Regions from separate parts of the Dechloromonas sp. HYN0024 genome, predicted to be linked through region 1. Evidence: predicted binding sites of a transcription regulator. Region 1 holds the regulator's gene; each other region holds the start of a gene.

Evidence for each region. The regulator sigma-54, encoded in region 1, starts transcription at its own class of promoters, with help from an activator protein. The targets are predictions, from matches to a motif close to TGGCACGCTTNCTGCTNA.
Region 2: HYN24_RS08145 (polymer-forming cytoskeletal protein) is a predicted target of sigma-54. The motif match lies at 5,180-5,197, and genes of this name have one in related genera.
Region 3: HYN24_RS00315 (TorF family putative porin) is a predicted target of sigma-54. The motif match lies at 2,219-2,236, and genes of this name have one in related genera.
Region 4: HYN24_RS03735 (nitrate reductase) is a predicted target of sigma-54. The motif match lies at 1,763-1,780, and genes of this name have one in related genera.

Annotation. Positions count from the first base shown of each region.
Region 1 is NZ_CP031842.1:3,203,055-3,210,912, reverse strand. It holds gene HYN24_RS15490 (VanZ family protein) at 1-141, opposite strand, end outside; gene HYN24_RS15485 (sodium:solute symporter family protein) at 227-1,774, opposite strand; gene HYN24_RS15480 (RluA family pseudouridine synthase) at 1,846-2,502, opposite strand; gene HYN24_RS16235 (hypothetical protein) at 2,496-2,732, opposite strand; gene recA (recombinase RecA) at 2,935-3,963, shown strand; gene recX (recombination regulator RecX) at 3,956-4,387, shown strand; gene lptB (LPS export ABC transporter ATP-binding protein) at 4,384-5,118, shown strand; gene HYN24_RS15460 (RNA polymerase factor sigma-54) at 5,146-6,618, shown strand; gene hpf (ribosome hibernation-promoting factor, HPF/YfiA family) at 6,634-6,960, shown strand; gene ptsN (PTS IIA-like nitrogen regulatory protein PtsN) at 7,017-7,469, shown strand; gene hprK (HPr(Ser) kinase/phosphatase) at 7,473-7,858, shown strand, end outside.
Region 2 is NZ_CP031842.1:1,676,608-1,684,465, reverse strand. It holds gene HYN24_RS08165 (U32 family peptidase) at 1-1,378, opposite strand, end outside; gene HYN24_RS08160 (SAM-dependent methyltransferase) at 1,385-2,206, opposite strand; gene HYN24_RS08155 (hypothetical protein) at 2,319-2,597, shown strand; gene ettA (energy-dependent translational throttle protein EttA) at 2,741-4,405, opposite strand; gene HYN24_RS08145 (polymer-forming cytoskeletal protein) at 4,573-5,133, opposite strand; gene HYN24_RS08140 (ATP-binding protein) at 5,489-6,892, shown strand; gene HYN24_RS08135 (permease) at 6,882-7,430, shown strand; gene HYN24_RS08130 (sigma 54-interacting transcriptional regulator) at 7,427-7,858, shown strand, end outside.
Region 3 is NZ_CP031842.1:66,586-74,443, forward strand. It holds gene HYN24_RS00300 (multidrug effflux MFS transporter) at 1-851, opposite strand, end outside; partial or broken gene HYN24_RS00305 (YifB family Mg chelatase-like AAA ATPase) at 844-1,719, opposite strand; gene HYN24_RS00310 (accessory factor UbiK family protein) at 1,807-2,049, opposite strand; gene HYN24_RS00315 (TorF family putative porin) at 2,291-3,055, shown strand; gene glnK (P-II family nitrogen regulator) at 3,141-3,479, shown strand; gene HYN24_RS00325 (ammonium transporter) at 3,493-4,992, shown strand; gene purU (formyltetrahydrofolate deformylase) at 5,119-5,982, opposite strand; gene HYN24_RS00335 (oxidoreductase) at 5,986-6,417, opposite strand; gene thrH (bifunctional phosphoserine phosphatase/homoserine phosphotransferase ThrH) at 6,430-7,044, opposite strand; gene HYN24_RS00345 (ATP-binding cassette domain-containing protein) at 7,131-7,858, opposite strand, start outside.
Region 4 is NZ_CP031842.1:765,932-773,789, forward strand. It holds gene HYN24_RS03720 (cytochrome c1) at 1-556, shown strand, start outside; gene HYN24_RS03725 (glutathione S-transferase N-terminal domain-containing protein) at 640-1,236, shown strand; gene HYN24_RS03730 (ClpXP protease specificity-enhancing factor) at 1,240-1,674, shown strand; gene HYN24_RS03735 (nitrate reductase) at 1,802-4,525, shown strand; gene ybiB (DNA-binding protein YbiB) at 4,544-5,533, shown strand; gene nirB (nitrite reductase large subunit NirB) at 5,762-7,858, shown strand, end outside.

The DNA.
Region 1 (7,858 bases):
ACCTTCAAGAAAGGCGATCGGAGATACCCCGGTATCCCGCCAGCCGGTAAACGGATGCAGGCTGCCGTAGACGACCAGCCCGCACCAGGCCAGCGCCAGGTAGCGGGAAAGCAGAATGGGGCCACGACCATGATGGGGCATGAATTGATTCTAGGGGCGATTGGTGCTTCTGTCAGCACTTTAAGTGCCGAGCAAATGCATTTGGAATAATCTGGTGCCCCCGGATTTAATGGCGATGCGGATGTTCCCTGGTGTGATGGGTTTCTGCTGCCGCCAGATGCCGTAGTGCATCGTGGACATCGGCAGAAGCTTGCCTATGTCCGACCCATTGCGGCAGGAGCGATCCGGCGACCATGCCAATGATGCTGACGGCCAGCCCGATCAGCTGCGGCGGCACGGCCTGCCCGATGCCGACCAGGGCGTAGGCGTAATCCGGTGTGCCAGTGGGCTGGCCGCTGAAGCTGACCAGTACCTCGATCAGGATCCAGGCGGAGAGGCCGCCAAAAATGGCGGCCAGCGCGCCCTGGGTGGTCGACCGCTTCCAGAAGGCGCCGAAGAAAAGCGGCACGAAGGCACCGGCCAGGGTAATCTTGTAGGCGTTTTCAACCATCTTGAAAATGCTGGCGTTGGAGTACAGCGCAAAGCCTAGGACGATTCCGGCAAATACCACGATGGCGCCACGCATGACGCGCAGGAACTGGTGGTCGCCCATGTTCGGGTAGAAGCCGCGGACGATGTTTTCCGAAAAGGCCACCGAGGGGGCCAGCAGGGTGGCCGAGGAGCAACTCATGATGGCCGAGAGCACGGCGCCGAAGAAGATGGCCTGGGCGAAGACCGGGGTGTGCTGGAGGACCAGGGTCGGGAGAACCAGTTGCGAGTCGGTCTGCAGCAAGCCGTTGAACAGTTCCGGGTCGATCAGCGTGGCCGAGTAGGCGATGAACATCGGCACGAAGGTGAAGCAGAAATAGATCGAGGCACCAAGAATCGAACCCCACAGCGCGATTTTCTGGCTTCTGGCCGAGGTGATGCGCTGGAAGACGTCCTGCTGGGGGATCGAGCCGAGCATCATGGTGATCCAGGCACCCAGGAAACTGAGCCACAGCCAGGGATCGGGCGGCGGGAAAAAGTCGAGCTTGCCGGCCGCCGAGGCATGGTTGATGACCAGTTCGACGCCGCCGGTCAGGCCGGAGACGACGTAGCCGATATACAGCATGCCGCCCATGATGACGCCCATCTGGACGAAATCGAGGATGGCGACGGAGAGCATGCCACCGAACGTGGTGTAGGTCAGTACGATGGCGGCACCGAGGATCATGCCCGCCGTCTGGCTGACGTAGCCGCCGGTAACGACATTGAAAACGAGGCCAAGGGCCTTGATCTGGGCTGATACCCAGCCGAGGTACGAGGCGACGATGCAGAGCGTGGTCAATACCTCGACCGTGCGGTTGTAGCGCAGCCGGAAATAGTCGCCGAGGGTCAGGATATTGAGTTTGTAGAGTTTCCGGGAAAAGAAAACCCCGGCGATGATCAGGCACATCGACGAGCCGAACGGGTCGGCGACCACCCCACTCAGGCCATCCTTGACGAAGGTGGCGGAGACACCGAAAACGGCCTCGGCCCCGAACCAGGTGGCGAAAACGGTGGCGGTAACGACCGGTAGCGGCAGGTGGCGGCCGGCAACGGCGAAGTCCTTGGCACTATGCACGCGGGTGGCGGCAAAGAGGCCAATGCCAATGGAAACGAGCAGGTAGAGAACGACGAACCAGATCAGCATGATCGCGTGGTCAACGGAGGCAAGGGTTTGAAAACGCTGGAATTATAAGGTCGTTGATTGCATTTTCGGCGTCAAAAGGGAGCGTCCGAGTGAAATTGCACGGGGGCTTCGGTGGCCGGGTGAAAAAGCCCCAGATCCATGGCGTGCAGCAACAGTCGATCGGCCAGCGCCGTTGCCTCGCCGCCATAGAGGTCGTCGCCGAGAATCGGATGGCCGAGCGAGGCCAGATGTACCCGCAGTTGGTGCGAGCGTCCGGTCACTGGCTCCAGTTCGACGCGTGTCGTATTGGCGACGGGGTCGCGGCTGATCACACGAAAGCGGGTCAGGGAAGGCTTTCCGATCTCGAAATCGACCTTTTGCCGGGGGCGGTTTGGCCAGTCGCAAATGAGCGGCAGCTCAACCTCGCCCCTATCGTCGGCCATCAGCCCGGCGACGACGGCAAGGTAACGCTTGTCGATCTGGCGTTCCCGGAAAAACCTTGAAAGCCGCCTGTGCATTTCGGCACCACGCGCCAGGACCAGCAGGCCCGAGGTCGACATATCCAGGCGATGGGCAATCAGGGCATCGGGAAATCTCGCCTGAACGCGGGACGCGAGGCAGTCGTCCATGCCCTCCCCGCGTCCAGGGACAGAGAGCAGACCGGACGGCTTGTCGACGACGATGATGTCGGTGTCGACATGAATCAGCGTCAGCCCAAGGTTGGGGGGCGGCAGATAGGCAGTCAAAATGGCTTTGCCCGAATGCTGCAGGTGCTGTCGGTGAACGCGGTGCTGTCGCGAAACCAGGCGGCGCCCGGCGAGCTTTGGGCGCAGACGCGATGTTCGGTCTGCTGGCTGGCCCACCAGTACCAGAGGGCCGGCTTGGTCCAGCCCGAAGGGGCAAGGATGGTCAGGGCGATACCCAGCAGCAGCTGGCGATGCCTTGATTTGCATGCAGAATTTTCTTGCCAAGCGGCCATGGTAAATGTACTGTATTTATACACAGTATCTAATTAAAGACGGAGCGGGCTGGGAATATACCTCGTCCTTTCCGTGTGATCACTGAAATTGATGGCGACCGATTGCCTTTGCGAAGCAGTCAGCTAGTCGATCAAGCTCAGCAATTTCTATTCCATCTTTGGCCCCTGTGCCATAATCCGCTCAAATTTCCGAGGTAACCCCATGGACGACAACAAGGCAAAGGCGCTCGCCGCAGCGCTGCAACAGATCGAAAAGCAATTCGGCAAAGGCTCCATCATGAAGATGGGCGATGCCGAAATCGACGAAGGCATTCAGGTGGTGTCTACCGGCTCGCTCGGTCTGGACATTGCTCTTGGTGTCGGTGGTCTGCCGCGTGGCCGTGTCGTCGAAATCTACGGTCCGGAATCCTCGGGCAAGACCACGCTGTGCCTGCAGGTCGTTGCCGAAATGCAGAAACTCGGTGGCGTCGCCGCCTTCATCGACGCCGAACACGCGCTCGATCCGCAATATGCCCAGAAGCTCGGCGTCAGTGTCGGCGATCTGCTCATCTCGCAGCCCGACACCGGCGAACAGGCGCTTGAGATCGCCGATATGCTGGTTCGCTCCGGCTCTGTGGACATCATTGTCATCGACTCGGTGGCTGCCCTTACGCCGCGTGCCGAAATCGAAGGCGAAATGGGCGACCAGATGGTTGGTCTGCATGCCCGCCTGATGAGCCAGGCTCTGCGCAAGCTGACCGCCAACATCAAGAAGACGAATACCCTGGTCATCTTCATCAACCAGATCCGAATGAAGATCGGTGTCATGTTCGGCTCGCCGGAAACCACTACCGGCGGCAATGCGCTCAAGTTTTACGCGTCTGTCCGTCTTGATATCCGCCGTATCGGCGCGATCAAGAAGGGCGATGAAGTGATCGGCAGCGAAACCAAGGTCAAGGTCGTCAAGAACAAGGTCGCCCCACCCTTCCGTGAAGCCATTTTCGACATCCTTTACGGAGAAGGCATTTCGCGTCAGGGTGAAGTCGTCGAAATGGGCGTTGCCCACAAGTTGGTCGAGAAGTCGGGTGCTTGGTATTCCTACAAGGGCGAAAAAATCGGCCAGGGCAAGGACAATTCCCGCGAATTCCTGAAATCGCACCCGGAAATCGCCCAGGAAATCGAAGCGAAGATTCGTGAGGCGGCCAGTACCACCGTCATCAAGCCGACCAAGGCTGCTGCCGCTGATGCCTGACCTCCGCGTCCGTGCCCTGCAATTGCTGACCCGGCGTGATTACAGCCGGGCCGGCTTGCAGGCCAAGTTGGCGCCGCACGCCGAATCCGAAGAAGAACTTACGGGTGTTCTTGACACCCTGCAGGCCGAGCGCCTGCTTTCCGATTGCCGTTATGCCACCCAGCGGGTGGCTGCCCGCGGCCGGCGCTACGGCGATGCCCGCCTGCGTCAGGAACTGCGCCAGCAAGGCGTAAGCGATACCGACATCGCGGCGGCGCTCCCCGAGGCTGGCGACGAAGCCGAGCGCTGTCGGGTTATATGGGCAAAGAAATTCGGCCAGCCGCCGAAAACTGCCGAAGAGCGTGCTAAACAGATGCGTTTCCTGCAATATCGCGGTTTTTCCGGCGACGCTATTCGCCGGGCCATGCAGGGAGTGGATGAATGAACATGCCGGCCGCCAAACTATCGGCTCACAATCTCAGGAAGCGCTACAAGGCGCGGACGGTGGTTGAGGACGTCTCTTTCGAGGTCAAGTCGGGTGAGGTCGTCGGCCTGCTCGGGCCGAACGGTGCCGGCAAGACCACTTGTTTTTACATGATCGTCGGGCTGGTTGCGGCTGATGGTGGCGAAGTCTATATCGACGACAATCGCCTGACCCACCTGCCGATGCATAGCCGGGCACGGCTCGGCCTGTCTTACCTGCCGCAGGAGGCCTCGGTATTTCGCAAACTGAATGTCGAGGAAAACATCCGCGCCATTCTCGAACTGCTCAACCTGCCGGAAGCCGAACTCAATGATCGCCTGGAAGGCTTGCTCAGCGAGCTGCATGTCGGCCACGTCCGCCATGTCAACGCTTCGGCGCTCTCCGGCGGTGAGCGGCGACGGGTCGAAATAGCCCGGGCGCTGGCCACCAATCCGCGGTTTATCCTGCTCGATGAACCGTTTGCCGGCGTCGATCCGATCGCCGTGCTCGAAATTCAGAAAATCATCCGCTTCCTCAAGGAGCGCGGTATTGGTGTGCTGATTACCGACCATAACGTTCGCGAGACGCTCGGTATCTGCGATCACGCCTACATTATCAACGCCGGAAACGTTCTGGCGGCTGGACGTCCGGCCGAAATCGTCGATAATGAAAGCGTACGAAAGGTTTATCTCGGCGAGCATTTCAAGCTCTGACCGAAAGATAGAAACCGCTACTCACCGATGAAGCCGGCACTCCAGCTAAAACTCTCCCAACACCTGGCGCTTACTCCTCAGTTGCAGCAGTCGATCAAGCTGTTGCAGCTGTCGACAATCGAAATGCAGCAGGAAATCGAGCGTTACCTGCTCGAAAATCCCATGCTTGAGCGCGAGGACGAACAGGGGGCCGAGACTTTTTCCAGTGCCCAGCAGTTCGATTCGCCGCAAACCAGCGAAGGCGAGCGCGAGCAAAAGGCCGAGCGCGAAGAGCGTGATGCCCGCGACGACCGCGAGCAGGATGTTCCGTCTGCACCCTCCGATGTCGATGACGACCGCTGGGCTTCCGATGCTGGTACCTTCACCGGGGCCGGACGGGACGACGACGATGACAACGATTCGCAGGACATCCACGGGACGACGATTAGCCTGCGCGACCATCTTGGCTGGCAGTTGGGGATGACCCAGGTGTCCGAGCGTGACCGTAGCCTGGTGCGCTTCCTGATCGAAGCGCTTGATGATGATGGCTATCTGTCGGCTTCGCTGGAAGAACTCTGGGAAACCTTGCCGCCGGAATACGAAATTGAAATCGAAGAGCTGGAAATTGCGCTGCATCACATCCAGAACTTCGACCCGGTCGGCATCGGTGCGCGCAATCTGCAGGAATGTCTGGCCCTGCAACTCAAGGCCCTGCCTGGCGGCGATGCCACCCGCGATCTGGCCCTGACCATTGTTCAGAAACATCTCGAACTTCTGGCCGCCCGCGATTTTGCCAAGATTCGCCGGCTGACCGGTTGCGACGACGAGTCGCTGAAGGCTGCGCAGAGCGTCATTACCAGCCTGAATCCACGCCCGGCAGCCCGTTTTTCACAGATCGAGGCCCGCTATATCACGCCCGATGTTATCGTGAAGAAGCTCAAGGGCAAGTGGACCGCCTACATTAATCCGGATGCTTATCCGCGTCTGCGCATCAATCGTCTCTACGCGGAAATTCTGTCCAAGCAGCGGCGCGGCAACGGCAATCTGTCGACTCAGTTGCAGGAAGCCCGCTGGCTGATCAAAAACGTTCAGCAACGGTTCGAAACCATACACCGCGTGACACAAGCCATCGTTGATCGCCAACGGCAGTTTTTCGAGCATGGGGAAGTGGCGATGCGGCCGCTGGTCCTGCGCGAAATTGCCGATATTCTCGGTTTGCATGAATCGACGGTATCGCGTGTCACCAGCCAGAAATACATGGCGACGCCGCGTGGTATCTTCGAATTGAAATACTTCTTCGGCAGCCATGTCGCCACTGATACTGGCGGTGCGTGTTCTGCTACGGCCATCCGGGCACTGATCAAGCAGTTGATCTCGGCTGAGGATGGCAAGAAGCCCTTGTCGGATAGTCAATTATCCGAAATACTAGGCCAGCAGGGAATCGTAGTTGCCCGACGGACGGTCGCCAAATACCGCGAGTCGCTCAACATTCCCCCGGTCAATTTACGCAAGACCCTGTAGAGAGAGGAGAATAAAGTGAATCTGCAGATTAGTGGGCATCACATTGAAGTTACCCCGGCACTTCGCGAATACGTCGAAAACAAGCTGGATCCGGTGATTCGCCATTTCGACAAGGTGACTGGCGTCAACGTCGTCCTGTCCGTCGAAAAGCTCAAACAGAAGGCCGAAGTGACCGTCCATGTTCCGGGTAAGGACATGCATGTCGAAGAGTCCGGTGACGATCTCTACGCCGCCATCGATGCCCTGTTCGATAAACTGGACCGTCAGGTTCAGAAGTACAAGCAGAAGGTCCAGGATCACCATCGTGGTGACAAGCCCGGGCTGCACGCCGCCGCTGAATAAGCGCCGAACGGGCCGCGGCGAAGCATGCTGCGGCCTTTGTTTTTCTCACCTTCCCCATGAATCCCTTAACCAATCTCCTATCCGCCGATCAGGTTCTGCTTGATCTCGATGCCAGCAGCAAGAAGCGTGTTTTCGAACAGGCTGGCATGCTCTTCGAAAATCGCCTTGGCCTCGCCCGGTCGATCATTTTCGACAGCCTCTTCGCGCGCGAAAAGCTCGGCTCTACCGGCCTCGGTCAGGGCGTGGCGATTCCCCACGGCCGGATAAAGGGTCTTAAACAGGCTGTCGGTGCGTTTATGCGCCTGACGACCCCGGTACCATTTGACTCACCGGATGGACGCCCTGTTGATCTGCTCTTCGTTCTGCTGGTACCCGAACAGGCTACCGAGCAGCACCTGCAAATTCTCTCCGAGCTGGCGCAAAAGTTTTCTGACCGGGCATTTCGCGAAAAACTGCATGTCGTTGCTGCCCCGGCCGAAGTTGTTTCAATGTTTCAGGTGGTCAGCTAGGTCGTGCGCCACGTCAGCCTGGTTCAGCTTTACGAAGACAATCGCGAAAAGCTGTTGTTGAACTGGAATGTTGTACCCGATGCCGATCGACGTATCGAGATCAAAGGCTCCAACAACTATGGCGCCGATCTGGTCGGGCATATCAATATCATTCACCCGGAACGTCTGCAGGTCCTTGGCCTGGCTGAATATGAATGGGCCATGCGGATCGGCGAACGCCGCTTCGCTCAGATGCTTGGCGATCTGCTGGGGGCCCAGCCGCCAGCCGTGATCGTGGCTGATGGCCTGGCACCGCCACCGCTGGTGGTTGAAACCTGTACCGAATTTACTACCCCGCTGATTTTTTCACCCAAGCCCTGTTCGGCGATTATCGATCTGCTGCGCATCTA
Region 2 (7,858 bases), 1.5 Mb from region 1:
TGCCGAGGTTTTCGCTCAGTTTGGCCATCGCCGGCTCGGGGTTCTGGGCCAGTTGCCAGTCGGATTTTGGCCCGATGTCGTGGCTGGTTGTGGCGGTCACGCCATCTTCGTCGGTCAGGGTCAAGCTCAGGCCGGTGTTGGTCTCGGTAAAAACCGGCTTCACTGAAATGCGGCGGTCGGCCGATTCCTTCTCCAAAGCCCGCTCGAACGCCTGGTCGCGGTTGCGGAAGAGGGTGGCGCCGGCGGTCAGCTCCTCCGGCATTTCGGCTGGGAAGAGGGTTGTGCCGTCGGCCCGATTGATGCGCATGCCGACGACTTCGCCGTGGCCATTATAGAAACAGACGCCATCGCCATTGTGGAAGGGCTTTTCGGCATTGACGGTGAAGCAGCCGTCGCCAATGTCGACGACTTCGCCGATCAGTTCACCGACAAAGGCTGGCGAATCGAAAGCACCGATATCGTCCTGGCGGTCGTTGGCGAAATAGTCGGTATAGCCCCGATTGAAGGTCTTGTCCGGCTGCGGCGTGAAGGTGTAAGTGCTGCGCCCGCTGGAGGCGCGGGTGTATTCGGGGTGTTTGGCGATGATGTCGTCGAGCAGCCGGCGATAGTGAGCCGTGATGTTTTTGACGTAACTGAGGTCTTTCAGCCGGCCCTCGATCTTGAAGGAGCACACTCCGGCGCGGATCAGGTCGATCAGATTGTCGCTCTGGTTGTTATCCTTCATCGACAGCAGGTGCTGGTTCTCGGTGATCGTCTTGCCCTTGTCGTCGACCAGGGTGTAAGGCAGGCGGCAGGCCTGTGAACACTCGCCGCGATTGGCGCTGCGCCCGGTGTGGGCCTGGCTGATGTAGCACTGGCCGCTGAACGCAACGCAGAGAGCGCCGTGAACAAAATACTCCAATGAAACATTGGTTTGAGAAGATATCTTAATAATTTCGTTTAAGCTGCATTCGCGCGCCAGAACGACCTGTGAGAAGCCGACATCTTCGAGAAATTTCACCTTGTCGGGGTTGCGGTTGTCGGTCTGGGTGCTGGCGTGCAGCTGGATGGGCGGCAAGTCGAGTTCGAGCAGGCCCATGTCCTGAATGATCAGCGCGTCGGCGCCGGCTTCGTAAAGCTGCCAGGCGAGCAGGCGGCTGTCTTCGAGTTCGTCATCGCGCAGGATGGTGTTGAGCGCGACAAATACCTTGGCGCGGTAGCGATGGGCAAAATCGCACAGGCGCTTGATCTCGGCGACATCGTTGCCCGCACCGTAGCGCGCGCCAAAGGCCGGGCCGCCGATATAGACGGCGTCGGCACCATGCTTGATGGCTTCAATGCCGAAATCGGCGTTCTTGGCCGGGGCGAGGAGTTCGAGAGGGTGTTGAATGCGGGTCATGGCGCCTTAGTACGTGAAACGCGGGGCAAGTTCTTCGAGATTGAACTCGCGCAGGATGGCTTCGGCCCGTTCGCGGGCATTTTTGCGAGGCTGGCCACGTTTGCTGGCGATGATCAGTTCATTTTTCATGGAATGTTCCCAGCCCACCAGTTCGGTGACGGTGACATCGTAGCCGTGCGACTCAAGGAGCAGGCAGCGCAGGACGTTGGTCAGGTGGCTGCCGAGTTCGCGAGTGTGGATGGGGTGACGCCATAACTCGGCGAGCGGCTTTTGCGACAGTGATTCATTTTTGCGCGCCCGCATGGTGGCGGCGACCTCAGCCTGACAGCAGGGGACGAGGACCATGTGTTTGGCGTTCTTGCTCAGGGCGAAACGGATGGCGTCGTCGGTTGCCGTGTTGCAGGCGTGCAGGGCGGTGACGACATCGATGCTGGTCGGCAATTCCGGGGCGGTCAGCGAGTCCTCGACCGTGCAGGCGAGGAAGCGCATGCGCTCGAAACCAAGCCGGGCGGCCAGAACCTGTGATTTATCGACGAGTTCGGCCCGCGTTTCGATACCGATGATCTCGCCGCTGTCGCGTCCCTTGAGGTAGAGGTCGTAGAGGATGAAACCAAGGTATGACTTGCCGGCACCATGGTCGACCAGCGTCTCGGCACCTTCCAGCAGGGGTTCGATGAACTGGTAGAGGTGATAGACCTGCTTGAGCTTGCGCCGGGTGTCCTGGTTGAGCTTGCCGTCGCGGGTCAGGATGTGGAGTTCCTTGAGCAGTTCGATGGACTGCCCGGGGCGGATTTCAGGAATCTCGGCGGAGGTGTTTGGCTTCTTCATGGGGCGACATTATCGCATTCAAACTTCTATCACTTTCGTGTCAACCGAATCAAAACTGCATCGTTATTAGGCACATGGTGTTCAAACACCGCATATAAACGGAGAGAGATAAATGGGCAGTCTGAGCAACGAATCCTTCGAGCAATTCCTGGATTCCCTGAAGAAAGCCGGTATTACCATTTCCAACGAAGTCGAACTGCGTGAGCGCCTGGCTGAAGCACAGCGCTGGCGTTTTGCATTCCAGACCCTGGCTGCCAACGGCAAGCTGATCGGTATCAGCTTCGAAGATCATTCCGAAGGCCGCAACGAAGCCGAAATTACCCGTGCTTTCAACGAATTCCATTTTTCCGAGAAGTCGAAAGCGGTTTTTTCGGCTAATCTCAAGCACTAAGATTTCTGGTTTCAGCCTTCCGCATTGGCGGGGGAAGAAGAAAAGACGGGCGCCTGATGGCGCCCGTTTTGCGTTTACCGTTGCCTTCGGCTGATAGTCCGGGACAAAAAAATGGCCGGAAGTAAAATTCCGGCCATTTTTGTTTAGCGGGTGATCGGCTTGTAGCGGATCCGCTTCGGCTTCGCACCTTCTTCGCCCAGACGTTTCTTCTTGTCTTCCTCGTATTCCTGGAAGTTGCCTTCGAAGAAATTCCACTGCGAATCGCCTTCGGCAGCCAGGATATGCGTACAGATACGGTCGAGGAACCAGCGATCGTGCGAGATGACCATGGCGCAGCCGGGAAATTCGAGCAGGGCATCTTCCAGTGCGCGCAGAGTTTCGACGTCGAGGTCATTGGACGGTTCGTCAAGGAGCAGCACGTTGCCGCCAGTCATCAGCGTCTTGGCCAGGTGCAGGCGACCGCGCTCACCGCCGGAAAGATTGCCGACCTGCTTGCCCTGGTCGGCGCCCTTGAAGTTGAAGCGGCCGATATAGGCGCGGCTGGGCATCTCGAACTTGCCGATCTGCAGGATATCGCTGCCCTGGGCCAGTTCTTCGAAGACCGTCTTGCTGCCGTCGAGGCAGTCACGCGACTGATCGACGTAAGCCATCTTGACCGTCGGCCCGATATCGACCGTGCCGGAATCCGGCTGTTGCTGGCCGGTGATCATCTTGAACAGGGTCGATTTACCGGCGCCGTTCGGGCCGATGATGCCGACGATGGCGCCGGCCGGGATGGTGAAGCTGACGTTGTCGAGCAGCAATTTGTCACCAAACGATTTGGTGACGCCGTTGAACTCGATGACTTTGCCGCCCAGGCGATCACCAACCGGAATGAAGATTTCCTGGGTTTCATTGCGCTTCTGGTATTCCTGGCTCGATAGTTCCTCGAAGCGGGCCAGACGGGACTTCGATTTGGCCTGACGCGCCTTCGGATTGGAGCGGACCCATTCGAGTTCCTGCTTCATCGCCTTCATGTGGGCGTCGATCTGCTTGTTTTCGGTTTCCAGGCGGGCTTCCTTCTGCTCCAGCCAGGACGAGTAATTGCCCTTGTACGGAATGCCGTGGCCACGGTCGAGTTCGAGAATCCACTCGGCGGCGTTGTCGAGGAAGTAACGGTCGTGGGTGACGGCGACGACAGTGCCGGGGAAGCGGACGAGGAACTGTTCCAGCCATTCGACCGATTCGGCGTCGAGGTGGTTGGTCGGTTCGTCGAGGAGCAGCATGTCGGGCTTGGCGAGGAGCAGCTTGCACAGGGCGACGCGGCGTTTTTCGCCACCGGAGAGGACGCCGATTACGGCATCCCAGGGCGGCAGGCGCAGGGCATCGGCAGCCAGTTCCATCTGGGCTTCGGTGTCGGAGCCGGCGGTGGCAATGATCGCTTCCAGGCGGGCCTGTTCTTCAGCCAGCTTGTCGAAATCGGCTTCCGGATCGGCGTAGGCGGCGTATACCTCGTCCAGCTTGGCTTGGGCCTGCATGACTTCGCCCATGGCCGATTCAACTTCTTCGCGCACCGTCTTGGCCGCATCGAGCACCGGCTCCTGCGGCAGATAGCCGATGGAAACGCCGGCCAGGTGCTGCACCTCGCCGTCGTATTCCTTGTCCACGCCGGCCATGATCTTGAGCACGGTCGATTTGCCCGAGCCGTTCAGGCCGAGCAGGCCGATCTTGGCACCGGGGAAGAAAGAGAGGGAAATATCCTTGATGATCTGCCGCTTGGGCGGGACGATCTTGCTCACGCGGAGCATGGACATTACGTATTGAGCCATTGAGCCTACCTGTCGTCGTAAATATTAATGATGCGCGGAGTCTACGAGGCTTCAAGGCAAATGACCAGCCTCCCGAGTGGCGGGGGGCTGGTCATTTGCCGGGCTTAAGGGGGAAAAAGACCGGTGGCCGGCCTTATTGCCCTCAACGATGCGTGGTTGAGGGGGATTCAGCCGACGACAGCGGTCAGCGTCGTTGCCGCTTCGTCGCGGCGGTGAAAAGAGGGCGACTTTTCGGCCGAAAGGGCGTTGATATCACCACACAGCTCGCCCCCTTCATCAATGACCAGCTTGCCGTAGCGGATCTTGCCATGCACCTTGCCGGTGGCGTGAATGATCAGTTGCGAGCGTGCCGTCAGTTCGCCTTCGAAGGTGCCGTGTATTTCGGCGATGTCGATGCTGACCTTGCCGGAGAACGAGCCATTGTCGGCAATGCGGATGACCCGGCTGTCCATGGTGGCCTCGACGCGTCCCTCGACCACCAGCGTATCGCAGTCGAGAATTTCGGCGCCCTTGAGTTTGACATCGGGGCCGACGATGAGGCGGGCACCCATGACGTTTTCGGTCGGATTGGCGGTCTCTGCTTTGTCTGATGTAACGCTTGCTGCAGCTGGCGCATTGGCCGGGGTGGCTGATGCAGCAGCAGGCGTGGTTGTATTGCCGAGAATGTTGTTGACCTCGCGGCGGGTGATGAGGTCATTGCGGTTGGTGATGGTGGGTTTGTTGAACATGGGGACTCCCGTCTTGTGGTTTTTGTCGATAGCTGACCAGATCCTTAACGCGATAAGCGTGCCATGATTTAAATAATCAATTTATTCAGTTGATTAGATATTTATTTGAAAGCTGTTTGTAGAATTTCGAGGCCTATCTGTCGTGAATTTGCGACATCTATTTTTGGCTTTTCCGGGAAAGTGGGCTGATCAGGGCCATGGCCTTGTCGTAAAATCAGGACATGTTTCTAATCTATTGATTTGAAAGTAATAACGGATGAACAAATGGTGCCCGACGGGGGCTCCTGTCGAGCCGTTTTCAGCGCCCTCTGTGGCGCGGGCCGTATAAACTTCAGTTTTGGACACTTGAGTGCCGATGAATCGAATTTCCTTTCGCCAGGGGATGTTGCTTGGCTTTGCCCTGATCGTCCTGCTCCTCGGCGGGGCGGCGGTGCAAAGCTGGCTGGTTGTCGAGCGCCTGGTCGATCAGAACCGGCGCAGCAGCGAACTGGCGGTTCAGCTGACGGCATCTATCCAGGAACTCGGTGAGCGCACCGTCGATATTGAGCGCAGCGCACGGCAATACCTGGTGCTCGACAGCCCGGTTTTCCGCCAGCGCTTTGACGAGCATCTCAGTCAGTCGCTGGCCGTCATTGATCGACTCGATACGCAGGTTGCCGAGCCGCTTATTCCTTTGCTCGGCGGTTGGCGCATGGTGGCCGAGGCGTTGCGCAGTGGCCTTGATCAAAATATCCCGCAGGCCGAAATTATTCCCCTGCTGGCCCGCATGGCCGAGCTCGATGGCCTGCTGAAGCAGGCCGGGCAGCGCTGGATCGAAGCGCAAAATCGGGCGGCGCTCGATGAGCTGGAGGCCAACCGGATGCGTTTGGGTGTACGCATCGGTCTCGCTCTGGTCGGCGCGCTGCTGGTCGCCCTGGCTATGGGCTGGTGGCTGGTCCGGCCGGTTCGCCATCTTGAACAGGCGATCATCCGGCTCGGTGCCAGCCGTTTCGATGAAGCGGTCACGGTCGGCGGCCCGGCCGACCTGCGCCAGCTGGGTAAGCGCCTCGACTGGTTGCGGCAACGCCTGGCCGAACTGGAGGCTGATCGCGAACGTGCCTTGCGGCACGTCTCGCACGAACTCAAAACACCGCTGACCGCGCTCAAGGAAGGAGTCTCCCTGCTGCGCGAGGAGGTTCCCGGTACGCTGGCCGCCGGACAGCGCGAAGTGGTCGATATTCTTCAGCACAATGTCGCCAGTTTGCAGGTGCAGATCGAAAGCCTGCTGACGCTCAACGCTGCCGCCTTCGAGGCGCGCCGCCTGCAAATTGCGCCGACCCGGCTGCACAAGCTGCTTGATGCGGTGGCGCAGCGCCGTGAGTTGCACAGCCAGTCGCGGCATCTGAAGGTGATTATCGATAGCCCCGAGGAGTCGGCCATGCTCGATGGCGACAAAATGACCGTGGTGCTCGATAACCTGTTGTCGAACGCTATCGACTTCAGCCCGGAAGGCGGTGAAGTCCGCCTCGCTGTCAGCCATGGCGAAGGCCTCTGGCGCTTTGACTGCGTTGATCAGGGACCGGGTGTAGCCGAAGAGGACAGGCAGCGTATTTTCGATCCTTTTGTTCAGGGCCAGCGCATGGCCCCGGCCCCCCGACAAGGCAGCGGTGTCGGCTTGTCCATCGTGCGTGAGCTGGTGCGGGCGATGGGTGGGACTGTGCACCTCATTCCGCAAGCCGTGGGTGCCCATTTTTGTGTGGAAATACCCGATGAGCAGTAGCCTTAGTACGTCATTTCGCCAAGTTGCCATCCTCCTTTGGGCGCTCGCCCTCGGGGTGACCATGACGGCCTGCTCGTCCGGCCCGCTAGCCAGGAAACTGCATCTGGAGGACACCAGCCCCGATGCGGCCCTGGCCTATTCTCAGGGGCTGTCGCGCCTGACACCTGCCGAGCTTACCCGGGAGCGTACGGTGCTCGGTGCATTGCCGCAGACCCCCTTTAACCAGGTCAGGATCGCCATGCTGCTCGGCCATCCGCGTGTCCAGCAGGATCTCGCCAGGGGGCATGGAATACTCGAGGGTGTCCTGAAGTCGACGGAACCGGCGGCGCAGACATTTCACCCGCTCGCCCGACAGCTTGCCGACAACTATGGCGAGCGCATCAAGCTTGAAATTCAGCTGGAAAGACAGGGTCAGCAACTGAAAGAGAGCCAGCGCAAGAGTGCCGAGTTGCAGGACAAGCTCGACAGCCTGGCCAACATTGAAAAATCGCTGATTCCGCGACCGCGGCCCGGCAAACCCGAAGGAGCAAGACGATGACGGCCGGCGGCGCACATGTATTGGTCGTGGACGATGACGAGGATATCCTCAAGCTGCTGACCATGCGTCTGCGTGCCAGGGGCTTCCGGGTCACCGCCGTTGGTTCGGCTGAACAGGCGCTGGCGCAGATTGCTGTCGATCCGCCGCGCGTTGTCGTCAGCGACGTCCGCCTGCCCGGACTTGATGGTCTGGCCTTGTTTGAGGAAATCCGCCGCACCCGGCCAACGCTGCCGGTCATCCTGCTGACCGCCCACGGCAATATTCCCGATGCAGTCGATGCGACATCGCGGGGTGTCTTTGGCTACCTGACCAAACCCTTCGACAGCCAGATCCTGCTCGAAAAAATCGACCGTGCCCTGCAACTCTCGGCACCAAATTCCGAATCCGGTGAGCGGCCCGGCGAGGCCGGGAAGGGCGACGACAGCTGG
Region 3 (7,858 bases), 120 kb from region 1:
ATGGTCCGGCTTGGCGACACTTTCCCGGCCAGCCGGCCCGATAGCCACGAGCCAGCGATCAGCCCGCCCATGGCCGGGCCGAAGAGCCAGAGAAAGCCGGTTTCCGGGACGCCGAGATGGGTCATCAGAAACACCGGCGCCGACAGGACATAGATGAAAAAACCGGAGAAATTAAGCGACAGCGCCGCGCAGGCGAGGAGGAAGGGCGGCGACGACAGGACTTTCCAGTAAGTTCGGCCAAGATAGCCCGGGCGCAGCGATTGCCGCTTTTCCGGTGGCAGGGTTTCCGGCAGCAGTTTCCAGCAGGCCAGCCACAGCGCGGCGGTGGCCACCACGAGGAAGGCAAAGACCGAGCGCCAGCCAAAGAAGGTCTGCAGCCAGCCGCCAATGACCGGGGCGATGGCCGGAGCCAGTGCGAACATCATGGTGATCTGCGACATCAGGCGCTGGGCTGGCGGCCCGTCGAACAGGTCGCGGACGATGGCGCGGCTGATGACGATGCCGGCCCCCGCCGTCATGCCCTGCATGGCCCGCCAGAACCACAGGTGCTCGATGCGCGTGGCCAGGGTGCAGCCGGCGGAGGCGACAGCAAACAGCCCGATGGCGACAAGGATCACCTTGCGCCGGCCGAAACGGTCGGCAATGGCGCCATGCCACAGGGTCATCAGGGCGAAGGAGAGCAGGTAGATGGATAGCGTCTGCTGAACTTCGAGCGGTGTGGCGTTGAGCTTTTCAGCGATTTCGTGAAACGACGGCAAATACGTGTCGATGGAAAACGGACCGAGGGCCGACAGCGAGGCCAGCAGAATGGCAATGCCGCGTGTCTCGCGCCGGGTCTGGTGTTCACCCACGGGCGAAACGCCGATACTGGATGGCTTCGGCAATATGAGCAGCGCGGATATCGTCGCTGGCGGCCAGGTCGGCGATGGTCCGGGCAACTTTGAGGATGCGGTGCCAGGCGCGGGCCGACAGGTCGAGCTGGGCGGTGGCCTGTTGCAGCAGCTTGTTGCCCGTTGCGTCGGGTTGGCAGGTGGCGTCAACTTCCTTGGTGCTCAAGCGGGCGTTTGGTTTCTGCTGTCGTGCCTGCTGCCGGTTCTGCGCCTGTTCGACGCGGCCACGAACACTGGCCGAGGATTCACCATCCGCCTTGCCGGCGAGACTTTCGACGAGCAGGGCGGGAACCTCGATGATCAGGTCGATGCGGTCAAGAAACGGGCCGGAAAGCTTGCCGCGATAACGGGCAACCTGATCCACCGTGCATCGGCATTTGCCGTTCGGTGCGCCATGGTAGCCACAGGGACAGGGATTCATAGCCGCAATGAGCTGAAACTCGGCGGGAAATTCCGCTTGTCGGGCCGCCCGGGCGATATGGACGACACCTGACTCAAGCGGCTCACGCAGGGTTTCCAGCACTTTGCGGTCGAATTCCGACAATTCGTCGAGGAACAAAATGCCCTGATGGGCCAGACTGATTTCGCCGGGGCGCGGCGGGTTGCCACCGCCGACCAGGGCGACGGCCGAGGCGGTATGGTGCGGCTGGCGGTAAGGTCTAACGCCAAAAGCTTCCGGGCGGAACTGGCCGACCAGGGACAGCACGGCAGCTGAGGCCTTGGCGGCTTCGCCGTGCAGGGTTGGCATGAGGCCGGGCAAGCGGGCGGCCAGCATGGATTTGCCTGAACCGGGGGGACCGACCATCAAAAAGCTGGGCAGGCCGCTCGCCAGATGGGCCTCGACCGTCACCGGCGGGGCGTTGAGGCCATCCAGTCCACGACTGTGAGCGATGGCCAGCGCCATGAAGTGCTCGGCTTACTGACCCGAGCGGGACTTTTCCAGAGCGTCGACGCGGGCTTCGAGGGCCTTGAGCTTTTCGCGGGTGCGGGCCAGCACTTCAGCCTGGACGTCGAATTCCTCGCGGGTGACCAGATCGAGCTTCGAGAAAAAGCCGCTCATGACCATTTTTGCGTTTTTTTCGATGTCTTTGGCCGGCGAATTGGCCAGCAGGGCGCTGATCTTGGCGCCGAATTCTTCAAGTGTCTTGGGGTCGAGCATGATGTCCTCCGTTGATTTTCAAGTTTAACACAACGGGATTTTTCCGCTTTTGGCCATCCGCTTACCTGTGGTGCGTAACGCTCTGTAACCGCACCGCTTTGGTGCGACAAAATGGTGCGTGGATTAGGGGTGTACCGGCAATCCTTTGATTTTTATCAAAAAAATGACCTGGCACGGCTTCTGCTATTGCTGTACTGCACAAATATCTTTTTCACTTTAATCAATCTGTAGGAGAGATCACATGAAGAAATCACTTATCGCCCTGGCCCTGGTTAGCGCCTTTGCCGTTCCGGCTTTTGCTGAAGAAGCTGCTCCGGCGGCTGAAGCTCCGGCCCTGACCGGCAACGTCGGCCTGTTCTCCAGCTACCGTTTCCGCGGTATCGACCAGACCATGGGCAAGCCGGCCCTGCAAGGCGGCTTCGACTACGCCCACTCGAGCGGTCTGTATGTCGGTAACTGGAACTCCAATGTCAGCTCCTACGCTGGCTATCCGGGTGGCAACCTGGAAATGGACTTCTACGGCGGCTACAAGATGGCCTTCGGTGACTTCGGCCTGGATGTCGGCGGCCTGTACTACTACTACCCGGGTACCGATGGTGCTGCTGGCGGTTTCAAGAGCGGTGTTGTTCATAACGGTGAAGTTTACGTTGGCACGAGCTGGAAGTTCCTGACCCTGAAGGCTTCCTACGCTGTCACGGACTATTTCAACGCTGCCAACACCAAGGGCACCTACTACATCGATCTGGGTGCTGCCTATGATCTGGGTGACGGCTGGGGCGTGAACGGCCATGTCGGCTACCTCGATCTGGCTCACAGCACCACTGGTGACTACGCCGACTGGAAGCTGGGCGTAACGAAGGATGTCGGTGGCTATGTTTTCGGCCTGTCCTACATCGGCACCGATGCCGACAAGACTGCCTATAACTGGGTCAACGTTGCCAAGGGTAGCCAGAACTTCTACGCCGGCAAGAACACCGCCGTCCTCTCTGTCTCCAAGACTTTCTAATCAAGCTTAAAAACTCCCCCGCCAGTGCACCGGCCGGCGCAGGTGGGGGAGAACAGATTTCAACCTAAATGGGGAACTACTCATCATGAAATTCGTAACCGCCATCATCAAGCCGTTCAAGCTTGACGAAGTGCGTGAAGCGTTGTCCGCCATTGGCGTACAGGGCATCACCGTCACTGAAGTGAAGGGTTTCGGCCGGCAGAAGGGGCACACCGAGCTGTATCGGGGCGCCGAATATGTCGTCGATTTCCTGCCCAAGGTAAAGATCGAAGCCGCCGTCAAGGACGAGCAGCTGGATCAGGTCATCGAGGCTATCGAAAAGGCAGCCAGCACCGGCAAGATCGGTGACGGCAAGATCTTCGTCTTCGACGTCGAGCAGGTCATTCGTATTCGCACCGGTGAAACCGGTACCGATGCCCTCTAAGGAGCCCAAAATCATGAAACGTATCTTTGCATTGCTGGCTCTGGTCGGTGCTGTCGCATTCAGCGCGCCGTCCTGGGCTGAAGAAAAGGCTGCCCCGGCTGCGCCGGTCGCTGCTGTCTCGGCTGCCGCTGCGCCGGCCGCTGCTGCGCCGGCCGCTGCTGCGCCGGCCGCTGCCGAAGCCGCTGCCCCGGCTGCTGCACCGATTCCGCCGAACAAGGGCGACAACGCCTGGGTCATGGTCAGTGCCGCTCTGGTCATCCTCATGTCCATCCCCGGCCTGGCCCTGTTCTACGGTGGTCTGGTCCGCACCAAGAACATGCTGTCGGTGCTCATGCAGGTCTTCGTGACCTTCTCGCTGATCTCTGTGTTGTGGGTCATTTATGGCTACTCCGCAGCGTTCACCGAGGGCAACCAGTTCTTCGGCGTACTCGACAAGCTCTTCCTGAAGGGTGTCACGGTTGATTCCGTGGCCGCCACCTTCTCCAAGGGTGTCAATATCTCCGAACTGGCCTACGTCATCTTCCAGGGCGCCTTCGCCGCCATCACCTGCGGCCTGATCGTCGGTTCCTTTGCCGAACGTGCCAAGTTCTCCGCAATCCTGGTCTTCATGGTCATCTGGTTCACGCTGTCCTACATCCCGATGGCACACATGGTCTGGTACTGGGCTGGTCCTGATGCCTACATCGACGCTGCCGCTGGCGAAGCCGCCGGCAAGACGGCTGGCTTCCTGTTCCAGAAGGGCGCGCTTGACTTCGCCGGTGGTACCGTCGTGCATATCAACGCCGCTATCGCTGGTCTGGTTGGTGCCTACATGGTTGGCAAGCGTACCGGTCTCGGTAACGTCGCCATGGCCCCGCACTCCCTGACCTTCACCATGATCGGTGCTTCCCTGCTGTGGTTCGGCTGGTTCGGTTTCAACGCTGGTTCGGCCCTCGAAGCCTCGGGTGCTGCTGCCCTGGCCATGGTCAATACCTGGGTTGCAACGGCTTGCGCTGCACTGTCCTGGATGTTTGCTGAATGGATTCTCAAGGGTAAGCCCTCCATGCTGGGTGCTGCTTCCGGTGCGGTTGCTGGTCTCGTTGCCATCACCCCGGCTGCCGGCTTCGTCGGCGTCATGGGCGCCATCATCATCGGCCTGATCGCCGGCGTGATCTGCCTGTGGGGTGTCAATGGCCTGAAGAAGCTGCTCGGTGCAGATGACTCCCTCGACGTCTTCGGCGTCCATGGCGTCGGCGGCATCACCGGCGCCATCCTGACCGGTGTCTTCGTTGATCCGGCCCTCGGCGGCACGGGCGTCTATGACTACGTGGCCAACAAGGTTGGTGACTTCGACATGACCGCCCAGGTGATCAGCCAGCTGTGGGGCGTCGGTACCGTCGTAGTGTGGTCGGCCGTGGTCTCCATCGTCGCCTTCAAGCTGGTCGATATCGTGATTGGTCTGCGTGTGCCGGAAGATGAAGAGCGTGAAGGTCTTGACCTCACCTCGCACGGCGAAACCGCCTACCACCACTAATCAGGTTTGTAGTCTCTCTCCCTTCGGGCACCTTCGGGTGCCCGTTTTTTTTGGGCATCAAAAAGCCGCCGGGCAATCTGCCGGGCGGCTTTTCATTTCGGCGTTAAAACTGCCGGGGCGATCGGATCAGCGGAAAACGACGGTTTTGTTGCCGTGTACCAGCACCCGGTCTTCCAGGTGGTAGCGCAGACCGCGGGCAAGCACGGTCTTCTCGATGTCCTTGCCGTAGCGGACCATGTCTTCCGGCGAATCCGAATGGTCGATGCGGATGACGTCCTGCTCGATGATTGGGCCCGCGTCGAGTTCGCTCGTCACGTAGTGACAGGTCGCCCCGATCAGCTTGACGCCGCGTGTGTAGGCCTGATGATAAGGCTTGGCGCCGGCAAAGCTGGGCAGGAAGCTGTGGTGGATGTTGATGATCCGGCCGGCCAGCGCATCGCAAAGGGCGGGTGACAGGACTTGCATGTAGCGGGCAAGCACCATCGAGTCGCCGCGTACGTCGTCAAAAATGCGCTGGATCTCGGCGTAGGCGGCGGCCTTGTTATCTGGCGTTACGGGCACGTGATAGAACGGAATGCCGTGCCATTCGACGAAGCCGCGGAAGGTATCGTGATTGGAAATGACGCAGGGAATCTCGATGTCCAGTTCCTTGGCCTGCCAGCGGGCCAGCAGGTCGTAGAGACAGTGTTCCTGCTTGGAAACCATGACGACGACGCGCTTCTTGATGGCGCTGTCGTTGATCTGCCAGGTCATTTGCAGAGGCTCGCCGACTTCAGTGCGGAAACGCTCGCGGAACTCGGCGAGGAGGAAAGGCAGCGAATCGGCCTTGATCTCGATGCGCATGAAATAGCGCCCGGTCAGGGCGTCGGCATGGAAGCTCGATTCAAGAATCCAGCCGCCATTACCGGCAATGAAGCCGGAAACCCGGGCGATGATGCCAACCTGGTCGGGGCAGGAGGCTGAGAGCGTGTAGAAGCGGTCGTTATGCATTCTTTACAGGTTTCCGGTGGCTGGCGGGTGAATGGTGCTGAGCAGTTCGCTCGGTTCGCCGCGCAGGAACTTGAGCAATTCGAGACGGGCGTTATTGGCAGCCAGACCGCGCCCGACCAGATAGGCCATCAGCTCATCGAAACGTACCCGCCGCGCCTCGCCTTGGGGTGTGGCATTGCGCCGGTCGCTGAAGGAGTCCATCAGCGTCGAGCCGCAGGGGCAGTTGCGATAGAGGTCAACAATCACTGTGCCGTCATCGTCGAACGACTGCTTGAGTGAGCGCCGACCATTCGGCATGGCTTCGGTCTGCATTACATAGTCGGCGACGTCGGCGAAAACGCGATTGCAGCACCGGCAGCGCTTGGGGAACGTGGTTTCGGCCAGGGCCTTGAGGCCACGGACCAATTCCGGGTCGAAATCGTTCCCCGCCACCATGATGGGCTGTCGTCAGGCAGCTGCGCGGGCGAACGCCTTGTCGATTTCCGTGCGCAGATCGTCGTAATTAAGGACAACCGGATACTGCGGAAATTCGCGGATGACATTCTCGGGCGGGTGGAAGAGGATGCCACCATGAGCTTCGCCGAGCATGGCGGTATCGTTGTACGAGTCGCCGGCAGCGACGATGGTGAACTTGAGTTCCTTGAAACGCTGCACGGCTTCGCGCTTCTGGTCCGGCATGCGCAGATGGTAAGCGACCAGCATGCCCGAGGCATCGGCTTCGAGCGAATGGCAGAACAGCGTCGGCCAGCCCAGCTGGCGCATCAGCGGATGGGCGAATTCGTAGAAAGTGTCGGACAGGATGACGACCTGGTAATCCTCGCGCAGCTTGTCGAGGAAGGCGCGGGCACCCTGCATCGGCCCCATTTCCGCGATGACCTTCTGGATGTCCGGCAGGCCAAGCTTGTGCTCGCGCAGGATATTCAGGCGGTAGGTCATGAGCTTGTCGTAATCCGGCTCGTCGCGGGTGGTCCGCATCAGCTCGGGGATGCCCGTGCGTTTGGAGAATTCGATCCAGATTTCGGGGACGAGGACCCCTTCGAGGTCTAGGCAGACGATTTGCACGGTTGGGCTCCAGCGAGAATGTTCGTAAAACGCCAATTTTACCTGATGAGGGTGGGGGTTTCTCTGGTTTTGGCGATGGGGGGCAATCAGTCGACGGCAGGTAATCCCTCGAGCGCCTCATGCACCTCCAGCCAGCGCATTTCTGCCTCATCAATCTGCTCGCCAAGGAGTGCCGCCTGTTTGTGCATTTCCTCGCTTTTAACCCGATCGACAGCGGTATAAAACTCGGGATCGGCGAATTGGGCATCAAGCGCAGCTTTTTCCTCGTTCCACTTGGCCAGCTTGCGCTCAAGTTGCTCGATTTCCTTGACCAGCGGCCGGCGCTGGGCGAGTACCGCTTGCCGGTTGGCTTTGGCATCGGCCCGTTGCGCCAGACGTTCATTTTTTTCCGCCGCTGCATCGGGCTCTGGGGCTTTTTCGGCACTGCGCTGGGCTGCCAGCCAGGCTGCGTAGTCGTCGAGGTCGCCGTCGAATTCAGTGACTTTGCCAGCAGCGACGAGGAGTAGTTCATCGGCGCAGGTGCGCAGCAAGTGGCGATCATGCGACACGAAGACGACGCCGCCTTCGTAGTCCTGCAGGGCGAAGGTCAGGGCTTCGCGCATTTCGAGGTCGAGATGGTTGGTCGGCTCGTCGAGCAGCAGCAGGTTGGGCCGCGTGCGGATGAGCAGGGCGAGGGCGAGGCGGGTCTTTTCGCCGCCGGAGAATGGTTCGATGGCGCGGGTCGCCATGTCGCCGCGAAAATCGAAGCCGCCGATGTAGTCGCGCAGTTCCTGCTCGGTGGCGCTCGGGTCGAGGCGCACCAGATGCTGCAGCG
Region 4 (7,858 bases), 820 kb from region 1:
CTACATGCGCTACAAGAACCTGCTGGATCTTGGGCTGACTGAACAACAGGTCAAGGAAAACCTGATGTTTACGTCGGACAAGATCGGCGAACTGATGCGCATCGCGGCTCGTTCCGACGAGCAGAAGCTGTGGTTTGGTGCTGCTCCCCCGGATCTGACCATCATCGCCCGGGCTCGTGGCGATGCCGGTAATGCCGGTGGCGGTGCTGATTGGCTCTACACCTATCTGCGTTCCTTCTATCGTGACGAGAACCGTCCGACCGGCTGGAACAACACGGTGTTCGAGAACGTCGGCATGCCGCATATCCTGTATGGCCTGCAAGGCCAGCAAGTGATGAATCACGAAACGCACAAGCTGGAACTGGCTGTCCCGGGTTCGATGCCGCCGGCCGAATTCGACAAGTCGGTTTCCGATCTGGTCGGCTTCATGGTCTGGATGGGTGAGCCGCAGCAGGAGTATCGTCGGACGCTCGGCTGGTTCGTTCTCGCCTTCCTGGCAGTTCTCTTTGTTGTCGCCTACGCGCTCAAGAAGGAATACTGGAAAGACATTCACTGATCCTGTCCGGATCGGCTAACGGCATCGCGGGTTTGGCTCTGGCCGGCCCCCGATGCCGAATCTCATTTTGAGGGTTACCACAAATGATGAACCTCTACTCGGGCACCACCTGCCCATTCAGCCATCGTTGCCGCATCGTCCTGTTCGAAAAGGGCATGGACTTTCAGGTCATCGATGTCGACATGTTCAACAAGCCGGAAGAAATGGCTGCCATCAACCCACACAATCGTGTGCCGGTTCTGGTTGAGCGCGACCTCGTCCTGTTCGAGCCGAACATCATCAACGAATACATCGACGAGCGCTTCCCGCATCCGCAACTGATGCCGGCTGATCCGATCATGCGCGCCCGCGCCCGCCAGTTGCTGGTCGGCATGGAACGCGAAATCTTCTCCTTCATGGAAGTGATCGAGAAGAACGGCAAGACGGCCGACAAGGCCCGTCAGGAAATCAAGGCTCGCCTGACCGAGATCGTGCCCATCTTCAACAAGCAGAAGTTCATGCTCGGCGATGAATTCTCCATGCTCGACGTGGCCATTGCCCCGTTGTTGTGGCGTCTCGACCACTATGGCATCGATCTTGGCAAGGCTGCCGCTCCGCTCATGAAATACGCCGAGCGCATCTTCAGCCGTCAGGGTTTTATCGACGCACTGACCCCCTCCGAAAAGGCAATGCGCAAGTAAGGCATGGAACTTCCGTCAACCAAGCCCTACCTCCTGCGTGCCATCTGGGAATGGTGCTGCGACAACGGTTTTACGCCGCATATCGCGGTTGAAGTCGATGAACGGACGCGGGTTCCCCGCGAGTTCGTTCGGGACAACCAGATTGTGCTCAATCTGGGCCCGGATGCGACAAAAAAGCTGCTGATCGGCAATGATTTCATCGATTTTCAGGCTCGATTTGGCGGCGTTGCCCGCGAACTGTCGGTGCCCCTTGAGCGTGTTTCGGCAATTTATGCACGGGAAAACGGCGCCGGCATGGCGTTTGAGGTCGACGGCGCTGAAGATGAGGCAGATGCCGAGTTCATCGATGCCGCCGAAGCCAAACCCGAAACGGATGAGCCGCCACCCGAACCTCCACGCCCGGAAACGGGGCGTCCCTGGCTACAACGCATCAAATAGGGATCAGGGTTGAAGTGGATGCACTAAAAAGGGGATATTCCTGCAGGGGATGTCCCCTTTTTTTACGCAAGTCCATGATTTTTCTATGTGGCATGGCTGTTGCTCAAGCCAAGCCGGAAGGAAAATCATGCGATCTGAAGTTAAATCTACCTGTTGTTACTGCGGTGTTGGCTGTGGCGTACTCATCGAAACCGAGGACGACAGGATAACCGGCCTGCGTGGCGACCCGGAGCACCCGGCCAATCGCGGCCGCCTGTGCACCAAGGGGGCCACTCTGAACCAGACGGCCAACCCGACTTATCGCCTGAGTTTTCCTGAAAAACGACCTGGGCGCAGCGCGCCGGGGCAAAGAGTCTCGTGGGAGTCGGCTCTTGATGATGCCGCTGAGCGGTTTGCCAACACCATTCGGCAATACGGCCCCGATTCCGTCGCCTTCTACATTTCCGGTCAGCTGATGACCGAGGACTATTACGTTTTCAACAAGTTGGCCAAGGGGCTGATCGGTACCAACAATGTCGATACCAACTCGCGCCTGTGCATGTCCTCGGCTGTTGCCGGCTACAAGCAGACGCTCGGTGCTGATGCACCGCCTTGCAGTTATGCGGACATTCTGCAGGCCAAGGTCATTTTCATTGCCGGCGCCAACCCTGCCATCGCCCATCCGATCGTTTTTCGCTATATCGAAGATGCCAAGGCCGCCAATCCGGACCTGAAAATCATCGTCGCTGATCCCCGCCGTACGGAAAGTGCCGACATTGCCGACCTGCATCTGCCGATCAAACCCGGCAGTGATATTGCCCTGTTCAACGGCATGCTCAACATCATGATCAGCGAAGGTCTGGTTGATCAGACCTATGTATCCGCTCATACCAGGGGATTTGAAGGGCTGGCCGGGATTGTCAAAAGCTATACGCCGGAATACGTCGCCGCCGTGTGCGGCATTCCGGCTGATGCCATTATTCAGGCGGCCCGCTGGTTTGGTGCCAGTGGCGCTTCCCTTTCGCTGTACTGTCAGGGCCTGAACCAATCGGTTCATGGTACCCACAACAACGCTGGCATCATCCATCTGCATTTGGCAACCGGGCAGATCGGCAAGCCGGGGGCCGGGCCATTTTCGCTCACCGGCCAGCCAAATGCGATGGGCGGGCGCGAGGTGGGCGGGCTGTCCAACCTTCTGTCGGCGCACCGCGATCTGGACAATCCGGACCATCGTGCCGAGGTGGCCCGTCTCTGGGGCGTGCCCGAAGTGCCGGCGAACCCTGGTAAATCTGCGGTCGATCTGTTTGCGGCCCTGAAAACCGGCGAAATAAAGGCGGTATGGATCGCCTGTACCAATCCGGCACAGTCGCTACCTAATCAGGCAGCCGTTCGCGATGCCTTGCAGGCGGCCGAATATGTGGTGCTGCAGGAAGCCTACGGCAATACCGATACGGCAGCCTATGCCGATCTACTATTGCCGGCCAGTGGCTGGGGTGAAAAATACGGTACGGTGACCAACTCCGAACGGTGCATCACCCGCGTTCAGTCAGCCGTATCTGCGCCGGGAGAGGCGCGGCATGACTGGGAGATCGTCGTCGATTTCGCCCGTCGCCTGGGCAAAAAACTGGGCAAGCTAGAGGCTGACCAGTTGTTTCCCTACAAAGATGCAGAGTCCATCTTCAATGAGCATCGCGAAAGCACCCGTGGCCGTGACCTCGATATCACCGGCTTGTCCTATGCCTTGCTCGAAAGGGAAGGGCCACAACAATGGCCGTATCCGGAAGGTGCAGCCAGCGGCAAGATCCGTCTCTACGAGGATGGCCGCTTTTCGACCGAGGACGGCAAGGCGCGCTTCATCGCCATCGAACATCAGCCAACGGCTGAACTGACCACCCCCGACTTGCCGATTAGCCTCCTTTCCGGTCGCATGCGCGATCAGTGGCACGGCATGAGCCGTACCGGTACCGTACCGCGTCTCTTCAACCTTGAAGACGAACCGCTGCTGGCCATGCACCCGTGCGATATGCGGCACCGTGGCCTGGCTTCAGGTGACCTGGCAAGGGTAAGCAATGGCCGCGGCGAGATGGTGGTGCGGGTTGCCGAACGCTCGGGGCTGGTCAAAGGGCGGGCCTGGATGCCGATGCACTGGGGCAACCAGTTCATGAACACGCCGGGGGCCAATGCACTGGCCTCGGCGGCGACCGACCACTACTCGAAACAGCCCGAACTCAAGCATGCAGCGGTACAGATCGCCCGACTGGATTTGTCCTATCCACTCGCCATCGTTCGCCGTTGCGTCAGCCAGTCCGAGTCGCTTGAGTTGCTCCAGCGCGCCCGTACCGTACTGGCCGACTTCCCTTATGCCAATGTCGGTCTGTATGGCCGTACCAGTCCGCTCGTTGTTTGTCGCGCGGCCAGCGGGGCACCGTTGTCTGACGGGCAAATTCGTGGTCTGGATGCACTCTTTGGTCTCGATGCTGACGATGGCGCCATCGTCTATGTCGATGCCTCGCGCCGGATCTGCAAAAAGGCCATCGCCCGGGACGGCCGTCTGCTGGGCGTCCGGCTGGCTGGCGAAACCTTGGCCCTGGCCTGGCTCAGGCAGGCGATGGCCGAGGACGAGCTGGACGCCAGCCTGATCCGCTTTGCCCTGGCCCCGTTGGCCAAGCCGCCAGTGACCATGTTGGCGCGCCATATCGTCTGCAAGTGTGCTGATGTCAGTGATGTTCAGATCGAGAAGGAGTTGGCGCTCGGTGCTGATCTGCCGCAAGTTCAGAAGACCCTCAAGTGCGGCACGTTCTGTGGTTCCTGTGTGCCGGATATCAAGCGCATGGTGGCCGAATACCCCCAAAAAATAGCAGCTGCGGCCTGACCGCGACCGGAGGAGACAGTGAGTTACGGACAATTTATCAAGGAGATCGGACGTGGTGCCCAGGGCGCCCGCGATCTGCCGCGCGACGATGCGCAGCAGCTCTATGCGGCGATGCTCGATGGCGGGGTGCCCGATCTCGAACTGGGCGCGATCATTCTGGGTCTGCGCGTCAAAGGTGAATCGCTCGACGAAATGCTCGGCTTCCTCGATGCCACCGACGAGCGCATCAACAAACTCGACATGCCGCACGGTCGGGTTCGTCCGGTGGTTCTGCCGACCTACAACGGCGCCCGCAAGGAAGCCAATCTGACACCGCTGTTGGCCCTTCTGCTCCAGCGCTTTGGCGTCCCGGTATTGGTCCATGGCTTGCTCGAAGGCTTTGGCCGGGTGACGACGGCGCATATTTTTCGCGAGCTCGGCGTCATGCCAGTTTCGTCGACGACCCAGGCCCAGATAGCCATCGAAGAAAAAGGCCTGGCCTTTCTGCCCCTCAACGCGCTCTGCCCAGGTATTCACAACCTGTTAGGCCTGCGCAGCCGGATGGGGGTGCGCAATAGCGCCCATAGCCTGGTCAAGCTGATCAACCCGTTCCGTGGCGATGCGGTGATGGTCGCCCCGGCGACGCATCCTGAATTCATCGACCTGATGCGCGAGATTCTCCTGGTCCGTGGTGGTCATGGCTTGCTTCTGCGTGGCACCGAAGGAGAACCGTTTGCCAATCCAAAGCGTCGCCCGCGCCTTGAATTCATCCACGAAGGCGGGGTCGTGCCCCTGTTCGAAGCTGAACATGAGAGCCTGCGTGCGCTCCCCAACCTGCCGGAGGCCAATGATGCTGTGAGCACGGCGAAATGGATCAGGCGTGTGCTTGACAAGCAGGTGCCGCTGCCCAAGCCACTCGCCAACCAACTGGCCTGCCTGCTCTATGCCAGTGGTTATGCCGAGGATTTCAACCAGGCCAAGGCCATTGTTGCGGTCGAAGCGACTGGCCTGATCATGGGCGGAAACTGACTTGAATTTGCACCGCGCTGGCGTTTATTGCCCTGTCTTGGTGCGCTTAAGTCGACCGAGTTTTTGAATTATCTATAAAAATCAATTGCCTGTGCGGGTGGCACGTTGATTGCAACATAACTTCCCGGAACAGCGAATCAACCGCCAACGAAGGCGGCTCGATGGCAACGACGTCATGCGCTGATGTGAATTTTGCACCCTCGGGTGCGCGCAACGTTGGAGTCAACCATGAGCAAACCTCGTCTTGTCCTGATCGGTAACGGCATGGCCGGTGTCCGCACCGTCGAAGAACTGCTGAAGATCAAGCCGGATCACTACGACATCACCATCTTCGGCGCCGAACCGCATCCGAACTACAACCGTATCCTGCTTTCGCCCGTTCTGGCCGGCGAGATGACCATTGCCGAGATCGTTCTCAACGAACTGGACTGGTACAAGGAAAAGGGCATCACCCTGCACACCGGCAAACAGATCACCAAGATCGACCGGGTCAATCGCAAGGTCATCGCCGACGATGGCACCGAGGAGTATTACGACCGCCTGCTCGTGGCCACCGGTTCGACCCCCTTCATGCTGCCTATTCCCGGCAATGACCTGCCCGGTGTTATCGGCTATCGCGACATCAAGGATACCGATGAAATGATCGAAGCCGCCCGCCTGCACAAACATGCGGTGGTTATCGGCGGCGGCCTGCTCGGCCTCGAAGCGGCGAACGGCCTCAAACTGCGCGGCATGGATGTGACCGTGGTGCATCTCGGCCCGTGGCTGCTCGAGCGCCAGCTCGATGAAGTGGCCGGCAAGATGCTGCAAAAGTCGCTGGAGGATAAGGGCCTCAAGTTCCTCCTGCAGAAGCAGACGGAAATGCTCGTCCAGGGCGAGAGCGGTCGCGTCGCTGCCGTGCGCTTCAAGGACGGCATGCAGATTCCCGCCGACCTCGTCGTCATGGCCGCCGGTATCCGCCCCAACTACGCCCTGGCTGAAAAATCCGGGATTTACTGCAATCGCGGCATCGTCGTCAATGACACCATGCAGACCTACGATCCGAAGGTTTATGCCGTCGGCGAGTGTGTCAGCCACCGGGGCATCGCCTATGGTCTTGTCGCTCCGCTGTTCGAGCAGGCCAAGGTTGCTGCCAACCATCTGGCTGGTTACGGTATTGGCCGCTACACCGGCTCGGTGACCTCGACCAAGCTCAAGGTCACCGGCATCGACCTGTTTTCGGCGGGCGATTACATGGGCGGCGAGGGCACCGAGGAAATCCTGCTTAACGACCCGCATGGCGGCGTCTACAAGAAACTGGTGATCCGCGATAACAAGCTGGTCGGCGGCGTCATGTATGGCGACACGGCCGATGGCCCGTGGTATTTCCAGTTGCTGAAGGATGGGCGCGACATCCACGATATTCGCGACTCCCTGATATTCGGCCAGTCCCTGGTTGGCGACGTCGGCCATGCCGGTAACAGCAAGGCCGCCTCGATGCCCGACAACGCGGAAGTCTGCGGCTGCAACGGCATCACCAAGGGGGTTATCGTCCAGGCCATCAAGGCCAAGGGACTGTTCACCCTGGATGAGGTCAAGAAGCACACCAAGGCGGCGTCCTCCTGCGGCTCCTGTGCCGGGTTGGTCGAGCAGATTCTGGCGTCGACCATTGGCGGTGCCTACACGCCGGCCGCCTCCGACAAGAAGCCGATGTGCGGCTGTACCGAGCATTCGCATGACAAGGTGCGCAAGCTCATTCACGAGGAGCACCTGACCAACAAGGAAACGGTTTTCGCCGAACTCGGGTGGACAACGCCGAACGGTTGCGACAAATGCCGTCCGGCCATCAACTACTATCTGATCTCGACCTGGCCGCACGAGGCCAAGGATGACCCGCAGTCGCGCTTCATCAATGAGCGGGCGCACGCCAACATTCAAAAGGACGGTACTTACTCGGTCGTGCCGCGTATGTGGGGTGGCCTGACGACACCGGCCGAGCTGCGGGCGATTGCCGACGCGGCTGAGAAATACAAGGTGCCGACCGTGAAGGTCACCGGTGGTCAGCGGATCGACCTGCTCGGCGTCAAAAAGGAAGACCTGCCCGCCATGTGGGCCGATCTCAACGCCGCCGGCATGGTCTCCGGCCACGCCTACGGCAAGTCGATCCGCACCGTGAAAACCTGTGTTGGTGCCGAGCACTGCCGCTTCGGCACGCAACTGGCGATGGACATGGGCGTCAAGCTGGAAAAGATGTTGTTCGACATGTACGCCCCGCACAAGGTCAAGCTGGCCGTCTCCGGCTGCCCGCGCAACTGCGCCGAGGCCGGCATCAAGGACGTCGGGATC